Regions from separate parts of the Paenibacillus sp. FSL E2-0177 genome, predicted to be linked through region 2. Evidence: riboswitches for the same ligand, from Rfam matches in the RefSeq annotation. Region 2 holds a riboswitch; each other region holds the start of a gene.

Region 1 (2,203 bases), 2.4 Mb from region 2:
ATCCACCTGTAGCTTACGCTCCACAGACTCTAACTTTCCACGGCTAGTAGAGGGTTTATCGCGGCGGTCGTCTATTTTAAGTGAGGTAGAGACACGTTCTGCACCTGCGTCAAAAGGAGACTCATGCAAAGCTTCTACCGCAGCAAAAATGCGTTGCAGAGGCCCTTCGATGATCGTCCCCATGGACGTAAGTTCATAAGTAATCCCTTCTACTGTCTTCAGCACCCGCTGCATATCCGCAACATAGCTGCTAAGACTGGTGCTGCCTGTTCCAATTGGAATAACTGTAACTTCAGCAATAGGCATGAGAATACCTCCTCGAAATTTTATAGTAGCTGTCTCCTTCCATTGTAACAATTCCACCGCTCTGTCACAAACTAAGCAAGATTATCCTCCCTTATCTCTTCTATTTCTTCTGATTACTCCAAAATATGACTTTGGGCTAAGAGTATTTTCTCATGAGCAAATTCTAGGGTCATCTGCACTATATTTATGGACTCTTTGTGGCATCTTTTCGGACAATTTATGAATCATTTCGCATCTCCCTGTGGATCAATTGTGGATTACTTATGGACAGCCTGTGGATCATTTGTGGAGTACTTTTAAAGAACCCGCTCCCCGCGCGGGTTTTCTAAAAAACTGTTTACAAACACAACATCTTGGGTTATTTTTATCTAACGACAACAAAATATAGTGGAGACAGGCGCTTTGATCCTTAACCGGATTTAGAGCTTAATAGGGAAGCGCGGTGAGAATCCGCTGCGGTCCCGCCACTGTAACCGGATGGCCTTCTCAAGCTTCTGGGAAGCTTGAGAATCCACATCTCCCGGCAAATGCCACTGAGGGTTAGGAACACCCTTGGGAAGGCGCCGAGAGATCCCACGGAAGCCAGGAGACCTACCTGTTTCGACGACACCAACTATTGATGCCTGCGAGGAACAGGGATGGTGTCCGCATGCGGTCATCTACGTAGAGACCTCTGCAAATATCCGTGTGGATATTTACATAACGCATCGGGCATTTTCTGCCATCCTCGGGTAGGGGATGCTTTTTTTATGTAATCTGAACAAATATACGACTGCTTATAGCAGTCCAACTTCTTATGGATATATGGATTTGATGATAGATGTTTTTCTTTTATACTGAGAGGAGAGCTGTACAATGACGTTGTTGGAGAGACAATTTAATGGAGTAGAAAATGCACGGGAAGTTCTTTTAGAAGAGCTCATTGATTTAGGCCGGGATATTATCGACAGTCGGGATATGGACCTATTGCGCGAGAATGCCAATTTGAATGGAGAGAGTTTCTCCGGTAAAATGAGCAAGTTCGGCAGTGAATATTCAAAATGGTACGCCCGCAATTTTACGATGCCGCCACAGCTAGTGCAGGCTATTGATGACAATGTCGTCTATGTGCATGATCTGGATCAATACGCGATTGGAACGACGAACTGTATTTTTATCCCGTTTGATAAACTTCTCCGTGAAGGTTTCAATACCGGCAACGGCAGCGTTCGTCCTCCGAACTCAATAATGACAGCTATGTCTCTGGTAGCGATTATTTTCCAATCCCAGCAAAATGCTCAATATGGTGGTGTATCCGCCAATAAACTCGACTATGATCTGGCACCTTATGTAACCAAATCCTTCGCCAAGCTGTTCCGCAAGGGTCTGGATTATTTTGAAGAAGGACAAGCTGATGAATCTTTGGGCGAGATTACGATGAGCCGGACCGATCTGGCGGAGTTATATCCAAGAGCGTTCCGTTTTGCACTAAAGGAAACCGAAATCGAAACTCTGCAAGCGGCTGAAAGTATGGTACATAATCTGAATACCATGTCCAGCCGATCCGGTGGACAAATACCGTTTACCAGCATCAACTACGGTACTTGTACTTCACCAGAAGGTCAGCTTGTGATCAGTTCTCTGCTAACCGCAACTATGAACGGACTTGGCAGCGGAGAAACACCAGTGTTCCCGATTCAAATCTTCAAATGCAAGCAAGGAATCAATCAACAGCAAGGCGATCCTAACTATGAACTGTTCCTAAAAGCGGCTGAATGTTCTGCGCGCAGACTATATCCAAACTTCGCTAATCTGGACGCTCCGCTCAACTTGCAGTATTATGATCCAAGTGATCCTGATACGGAGTTCGCTACAATGGGCTGCCGAACCCGAGTGCTCGGTGACCGTTTTGGGCGTA
Region 2 (2,203 bases):
TCGTTATGGCCTGGATTTTCACGCTCGGGCTCGACGATTTCTGGTGGCGTACTCCTCGGGATGAGCCATCGTGCCGCTGCTGATTTTACGTTTATTATGGCAGTACCCATCATGGCAGGTGCCAGTCTGTTGTCACTGATGAAAAACTGGCAATATTTCACCATGGATGCATTGCCGTTTTTTATCGCAGGCTTTATTAGTGCCTTCCTATTTGCGCTGTTATCGATGCGATTCTTCTTAAAACTGATCAATCGTATCAAGCTCTTACCGTTTGCTATATACCGTATAATTCTTGCTGCTGTAGTATATTTCGTATTTTTCTAAGTCCGTTATAAGGAATCGATATAACAGAAGCCCCAGTAATCTATTGCAGATTGCTGGGGCTTTCACGTATGATGACATCAGATTAAGACACTCAAATGATGAATGATATCGGAGACAGGTGCTGACCGGAAAATAGTAATTCGGTAGGCTTAATAGGGAAATTCGGTTCGAAGCCGATGCGGTCCCGCCACTGTAACGGAAGAATCTCGAGCAACAGAGGTCACTGGCAATTTACTACTGCTGGGAAGACTGCTCAAGATGTTGACGCCGCTAGCCAGGAGACCTGCCTGTTTCAACAGCACTGCTTCACCTACGGAAGATAGGGAGGTGTTAGACGTTAACCATGGGTATATCATGGGCGTCTTTCCCTTTGACTTTTTTAGGGAAGGGCGCTCTTTTTTATAGGAAAGCAAGTAGCTTTGGAGTTTGAAATAAGAGATGGAAGAGGGAGTGTATCGAGATGACGAATAAAGTAAAAGTAAGCAATCTTGGATATCCGAGAATCGGAAAGAACCGCGAGTGGAAAAAGACACTGGAAGCCTACTGGCAGGGGAAAATAAATGAGGAGCAATTCCGCTCCGAAATGGCAGCAATTCAGCTGCAGCATTTGAAGACCCAGCAAGAGGCAGGAATTGAGCTTATTCCGGTAAATGATTTTACTTTTTATGACCATGTGTTGGATACGGCTGTTATGTTTGGAATTGTACCTCCACGGTACACGTATGATGGCGGCGACATCGGGCTTGATCTTTATTTTGCAATGGCTCGTGGTAATGCTGAGGCTACTGCCTGTGAGATGACCAAATGGTTTAATACGAACTATCACTATATCGTTCCAGAGATCGGCACACAAACACCACGCTTGACTGAAAATAAACCTCTAGCGGCTTATCGTTTTGCTAAATCGCAGGCAGGGATTGAAGGTAAACCGGTACTTTTAGGTCTGTATACCTTCCTTAAGCTGTCCAAAGGTTACGCAGCGGCAGATATCGCCAAGATTGCTGCACGTTTTGTTCCAGTCTATGTTCAACTGCTACAGGAACTGAAGCAAGAAGGGGTAAGCTGGGTACAAATCGATGAGCCAGCGATTGTTACAGGCATAAGTAAAGAAGAATTAACACTGCTTAACTCGATATACACAGAAATTGCCGGCTCCGTGCCGGGCTTGAATATTATTTTACAGACGTATTTCGAAGCTGCTGAACCGTTGGAGGCACTGCTAGAGTTGCCTGTTCAAGGCTTGGGTCTTGACTTTGTGCACGATGGTGGAGCGAATCTGGCTTCTATCGAACGTCTTGGTTGGCCGAAGGACAAATGGCTGGGTGCCGGAATTATTGATGGACGGAACATCTGGCGTTCCGATTTAGACGCTAAGCTGCAACTGGTAGAAAAGCTCAGCGTTCATGTGCCGCTTGATCGTCTTATTCTTCAGCCTTCTTGCAGTCTGCTGCATGTCCCAGTCACCGTTCAAGGTGAGGTGAAGCTGAAGGCGACTGTTAAGAATGCGTTAGCTTTTGCCGATGAGAAGCTTGCAGAGCTTAGTCTGCTCGGAGCAGCCCTCGCAGATAAAGTAGAAGCTTCTAAAGCAGCGCTGGCCGCTAGTCGTGAAGCTATTGCAGCATTCCGCGCACTACCTGAGCGTGGCCGTAAGGATGTGGCGGAGCAAGTGCTTGCACTTGCAGCTTTGCCTGACCAACGCAGTTTGCCTTTTGCTGAACGCTTAAAGGTGCAGCAAGAGAAATGGCAGCTTCCACTTCTGCCAACCACTACAATTGGTAGCTTCCCGCAGACAGTAGAAGTGCGTCAGGCGAGATTGAAATGGCGTAAAGGGGTCTGGAATCAGGAGCGTTATGATGGATTTGTTCGTGAGCAGATCGCG
Region 3 (2,203 bases), 2.8 Mb from region 2:
TAAAATATAAGCAAGGTTTTTATCTAACTGTTGTTTGACGGCAACTGTAGTTTCCAGTTTGTAAGTAACCTGATAAGTTACATTTGTTTTGTTTCCAGCTCCGTCAAGAGCCGTTACAGTAATTGCATTACTGCCTGAATTCAGAGTAGCTTTGTACTCCCCATTTGCAGGTGATAAAGTAACTCCATTCAGCTTCACTTCTGGAGTAATGTCACTATATACATTGTCTGTGACAGCTACTTTGAAGCTTATTTCTTTATTGGATACTTCCTGTTTATCTTGTATGCCACTTACTGTAATAACAGGGGGTTCTATGTCTAATGCATTATTAAGACCGACAAGCGCATGATCTACACTTATTTGAGAGCTTGCCATGTTTTCGAGCACGGAATAGGCTTCATAAACTGCCGATTGCACTACTGGTCTGTCCAAAATAGTTTCTTTATTAGGGGCACTGTTAATCTCGGCGATTTCCGCAGTTAAAGCATCCTTATTGGCAAGTTGAACTGGGATTTCCCCCCAGCCGCCAAGATCAGAACCATAGCCATAAGTGGTGAACTGAGTTCGAATGATGTCACCGTCTTGAGGCTTATAATCGGTCATCCCAAACGGAGGAAACACATTATTTACTGCATACATCCAACCCGACATGGAGGTGTAGTCAAACTGACTTAACCACTCTGAGTCTGCTTTAGTGCCGACTGTATTCCCATCGGCTGAAATCATATCTAAAATATATTGTGGAATATTGACTTCGCTTCTGCCACTATCTTTAACTTCTGATAAATAAAAACCACTATCTATATTTCCTAAATATCTATAATTCCCATCACCTAGCGCACGTGTTATTAAAGATGCGCCATTATCGCCTTCATAAATCGGAACTTTAATAGGTTCCTTAATATACCCTTGGCCTAAGGTGAATTTCTCCACGGATACAGATACATACCCTTTAAGGGTAGAGCTTGCTCCATCTGCTTGAGCCGGGATTACACTTGTAGAGAATGTCGTAATAAATACAGCTACAATAAGTAACCACGCTAAAAACTTATTTTTCTTCATTTTTCCATAACCCTTCCCTTCATACCTATGATAAAAAACAGAATAAACTTTCTCATAACCACAAAAAAACCACTCAACATAAACGTCAAGAGGTTAAGATAGTGAACCACAATAATAGCTGGCAAACACTATTCAAGCACCTCTCTATCGATCGTAGAGTTTGATGGTGTAACAGAAAAAGGCAGATATTCTGGCTCAAGTATCATCACCCTTGCTGCCTTCCCAGTTTCCCAGTGGCATTTTGCAAGGACTCCTCTTTCACAGCGGCGGGACCGCGCGGGATTCACACCCGCTTTCCATTTAACCAATCTATGATTGTACTTCCGCAACATTCATAGTTGGCACCTATTTCTAATTTTAAATTTTCATGCTTCATCATATCTAATATATATGCTTTTGTCATGTTATATTTCTTTTTTGTATAACGGGCAGCTAGAGATAATCCTATTGAATAACCAATTTCTACGAGTAGGGTTATTCAAATAATTTCTTTATCCAACTGTGGGGTAAATTAATTTAAATCACTAATTCTTATATGAATTTACCACAAATTAGTAAGGTACTCGCTAAGTGTATTCTATGTTAGGGTATATTCAGAAAGCGTTTACAAAATAAAACTGGAGGTGTTTGTGTTCATCTAACCACCGAGTACAGCGTCAAAGCCAGGTCCAAGCATCCTAAATTTATCTCACAAAGGAGAATTCAATGACTACGCGAATCCAGAAATCCTTCTTATCATTGACACTTGTCACCGCTCTTCTGCTCTCTCTGTTCTCATCCATGGCCGCAGCTGCAACTAAGGACGAGCAACAAGCTAAGGCAGCGCCAAAGAGTAAGATCCAATCCTATGTAGACGAAATGCAGCCCGGATGGAACCTTGGCAATACTTTAGATGCTACAGGTGAGGATGAAACCTCCTGGGGCAATCCACGTGTGACCCAAGATCTTATTAAAAAGATCGCCGCTCAAGGCTATAAAAGCATTCGGATTCCTGTGACCTGGGATACTCACATGGGTGCGGCACCAGACTATACCCTAGAAAAGGCCTACCTCGACCGTGTGGAAGAAGTTGTCGGCTGGGCACTGGACGCCAAGCTTTATGTCATGATTAATGTCCATCATGATTCCTGGCTATGGGTAA
Region 4 (2,203 bases), 3.0 Mb from region 2:
TCTGAATGGAGGATTTGGAAAAATCGTATAGCTTACTGTTGCTTCCTTTATACAGCAAATTATAGGCAACCAGCGCCTGAAGCCCTTGCTCTGTCGCCAGAACATTACTGCTTCCACCACGGCTATGGGTGAAGCTACCATCAGCTAGACGATAGCTAAGCAGGTTCTCCATTAGATCCACTTTGTTTTTGGTGTATTCTAATCCACTAGGATCAACTCCGAAGGATGTGAGTCCAAGGATTGCTTGTGCGCTACTTTCAGCACTGTCACCGTAACCCCCATGGCTATCTTGAGCTGCGGATAACCAGGCTACGGCTTGTAGCCCTGCTAAGTAGGCTTCGGGATTATTTTTATGTGCCGCCAGAGCCGTCAAGGTTATCGCTGTCATATCAGGCTCACTTGCGCCTGAGGTTAGTGCAAAGCCCCCATCCGGATTCTGTTTGGAGAGAATCTCCGTAAGGAGCTTATCCGCCGTCCATTTCGCGTCACTTGGGATATTATATTTACCAGAATCCAGCGCAAGTAAAGCATATACCGGATTATTAAGCGTCTGTTCACTGAGCTTGCTGTTATTATAAATTTTCTCAATCAGATTATAGCCAGGAGTCGTTCCGTTACCAGCAAAGCTAGTAGGATCTGCACCAATCGCTCTCACTGCGAGCACGATTCGAGCATAATCGGTTACATTGGCGAAATTTCCAGCTGCATCCTTTACTTTTTTCTCAAGCTCTGAATGGTAACTAGCTGGCAGCTTGTACCCTGCTTGCGCTAATCCAATGGCTTGCCAATCCGATTGCACGCCACCTTTCAAGAGATATTCTGCAGCCGCATAAGTCGCATCCGCAACATTAATCCGCTCCGCAGCAGTTGCCTCCAGACCGGAGCCAGCGCTCGCTTCTGCAAATATTTGTCCCTCCGGAGCAAGAGATGTTCCTAGAATTGAAATGACCATGAATAAGGCCAGCCCAAGTGCTACAAACTTGGAAGACATGATTTTCTTCATTGTTTAACCTCTTTCTGTATAAGAATGGGTACTGCCGGGAATAAGACGCATAACATAAAGACCGCCCCTTTGGAGGGCGGTCAGGGAAGATTACAAATTGAGGCTGCGGCGCTTGCTTCCTGCCAACAGTCCATCTGTATATGTTCCACATTCTTACCCCACGAAGAATAGAAACGCTCACGAAAAAGGCAGGTCTCCTGGCTAATGCTTCATCGCTGTTCTTCACCTTCCCACCCTACCTTCGGGGCAGTGGCTTATAGAAGAAACGCTCCGCACATACAGTGGCGGGACCGCGCCGGACTCTTGCACCGGACTTCCCTTTTAAGCAGACGACTAGATTGATAGAGTCTGCACCTTTTCCAGTATGTAGTATCTTATTTTGACATCCATAATCATATCTATTAATACATAGCATGTCTATAGAAAAGCTAAGTATGGGCAGCAAAAAAAATGAACAGCAATATACCACCTCCCGGTAGGTATTGCTGTTCAGAAAGCTTGTTATTCTGCTGTTCCTTCCGGACTTGCAGTCGGGGAGGGTTCAGCACTTGAATCAGAAGCTGGTGGAATATTAGGGTCGGGATCTACGATCAGTGTAAATCTTCCGGCTTTGATCATACTTTTCTCTAGAATTGTCACTCCAGGCTCCAATGTAACCTCAACCTGATAGGAAGGTTGTTCACCTTCAGTCACAGCTGTTGCGGAAGGCAACCCAGTGCTGTCCTCAGTATCAGAGGAAGGCGTAGGAGACGGAGATGCATCAGCTACAGCATTAGTAGCATCTGCACCTTCTGCTGTTCCTCCAGTAGTGCCAGCGGTATCTGACTCGTCAGCGGTGTTTCCCTCATCCGTCCCATCCGTTAACGGCACTGGACAAGTGCCATTCGTGGCAGCGACCTTAAAGCTTTTATCTATCTCTGTAGACGAAGACATTAAACTAATCTCAGTCGGTTGAAACTGCACACAGTCATCTGCACTTGCGAAGGTGAACACCAATATGCTGCTCCCCTTATCTCCTTCGACGCTCTGATCCTTCAAGTATACTGAAGCTGGAGGCAGCATATTGCCTGCACTCTGAACAGGGGTCGGCTCAGGGCTTGTCCCCGGCAGAGCCGTCTTCGTATCATCCGGACGCAGCATACTGAATACGATAATTGCAATAATCACCAGAATACCCGTAATGGAGCCGGAGATTAAGAG

What was found. Region 2 has a riboswitch for cobalamin ahead of metE (5-methyltetrahydropteroyltriglutamate--homocysteine S-methyltransferase). Riboswitches for the same ligand answer to the same signal wherever they lie in the genome.
Region 1: it holds a riboswitch for cobalamin, as region 2 does, so the genes downstream of both, MHI25_RS02410 (anaerobic ribonucleoside triphosphate reductase) here and metE (5-methyltetrahydropteroyltriglutamate--homocysteine S-methyltransferase) in region 2, are expected to answer to the same signal.
Region 3: it holds a riboswitch for cobalamin, as region 2 does, so the genes downstream of both, MHI25_RS04290 (S-layer homology domain-containing protein) here and metE (5-methyltetrahydropteroyltriglutamate--homocysteine S-methyltransferase) in region 2, are expected to answer to the same signal.
Region 4: it holds a riboswitch for cobalamin, as region 2 does, so the genes downstream of both, MHI25_RS04950 (DUF4430 domain-containing protein) here and metE (5-methyltetrahydropteroyltriglutamate--homocysteine S-methyltransferase) in region 2, are expected to answer to the same signal.

Annotation. Positions count from the first base shown of each region.
Region 1 is NZ_CP150307.1:553,112-555,314, reverse strand. Features, by position in the region: gene MHI25_RS02415 (MTH1187 family thiamine-binding protein) at 1-306, opposite strand, end outside; cobalamin riboswitch at 685-920, shown strand; gene MHI25_RS02410 (anaerobic ribonucleoside triphosphate reductase) at 1,162-2,203, shown strand, end outside.
Region 2 is NZ_CP150307.1:5,050,247-5,052,449, reverse strand. Features, by position in the region: gene MHI25_RS22650 (undecaprenyl-diphosphate phosphatase) at 1-324, shown strand, start outside; cobalamin riboswitch at 424-630, shown strand; gene metE (5-methyltetrahydropteroyltriglutamate--homocysteine S-methyltransferase) at 785-2,203, shown strand, end outside.
Region 3 is NZ_CP150307.1:954,328-956,530, reverse strand. Features, by position in the region: gene MHI25_RS04290 (S-layer homology domain-containing protein) at 1-1,062, opposite strand, end outside; cobalamin riboswitch at 1,225-1,426, opposite strand; gene MHI25_RS04285 (cellulase family glycosylhydrolase) at 1,768-2,203, shown strand, end outside.
Region 4 is NZ_CP150307.1:1,122,443-1,124,645, reverse strand. Features, by position in the region: gene MHI25_RS04950 (DUF4430 domain-containing protein) at 1-1,003, opposite strand, end outside; cobalamin riboswitch at 1,173-1,376, opposite strand; gene MHI25_RS04945 (glycosyltransferase) at 1,505-2,203, opposite strand, start outside.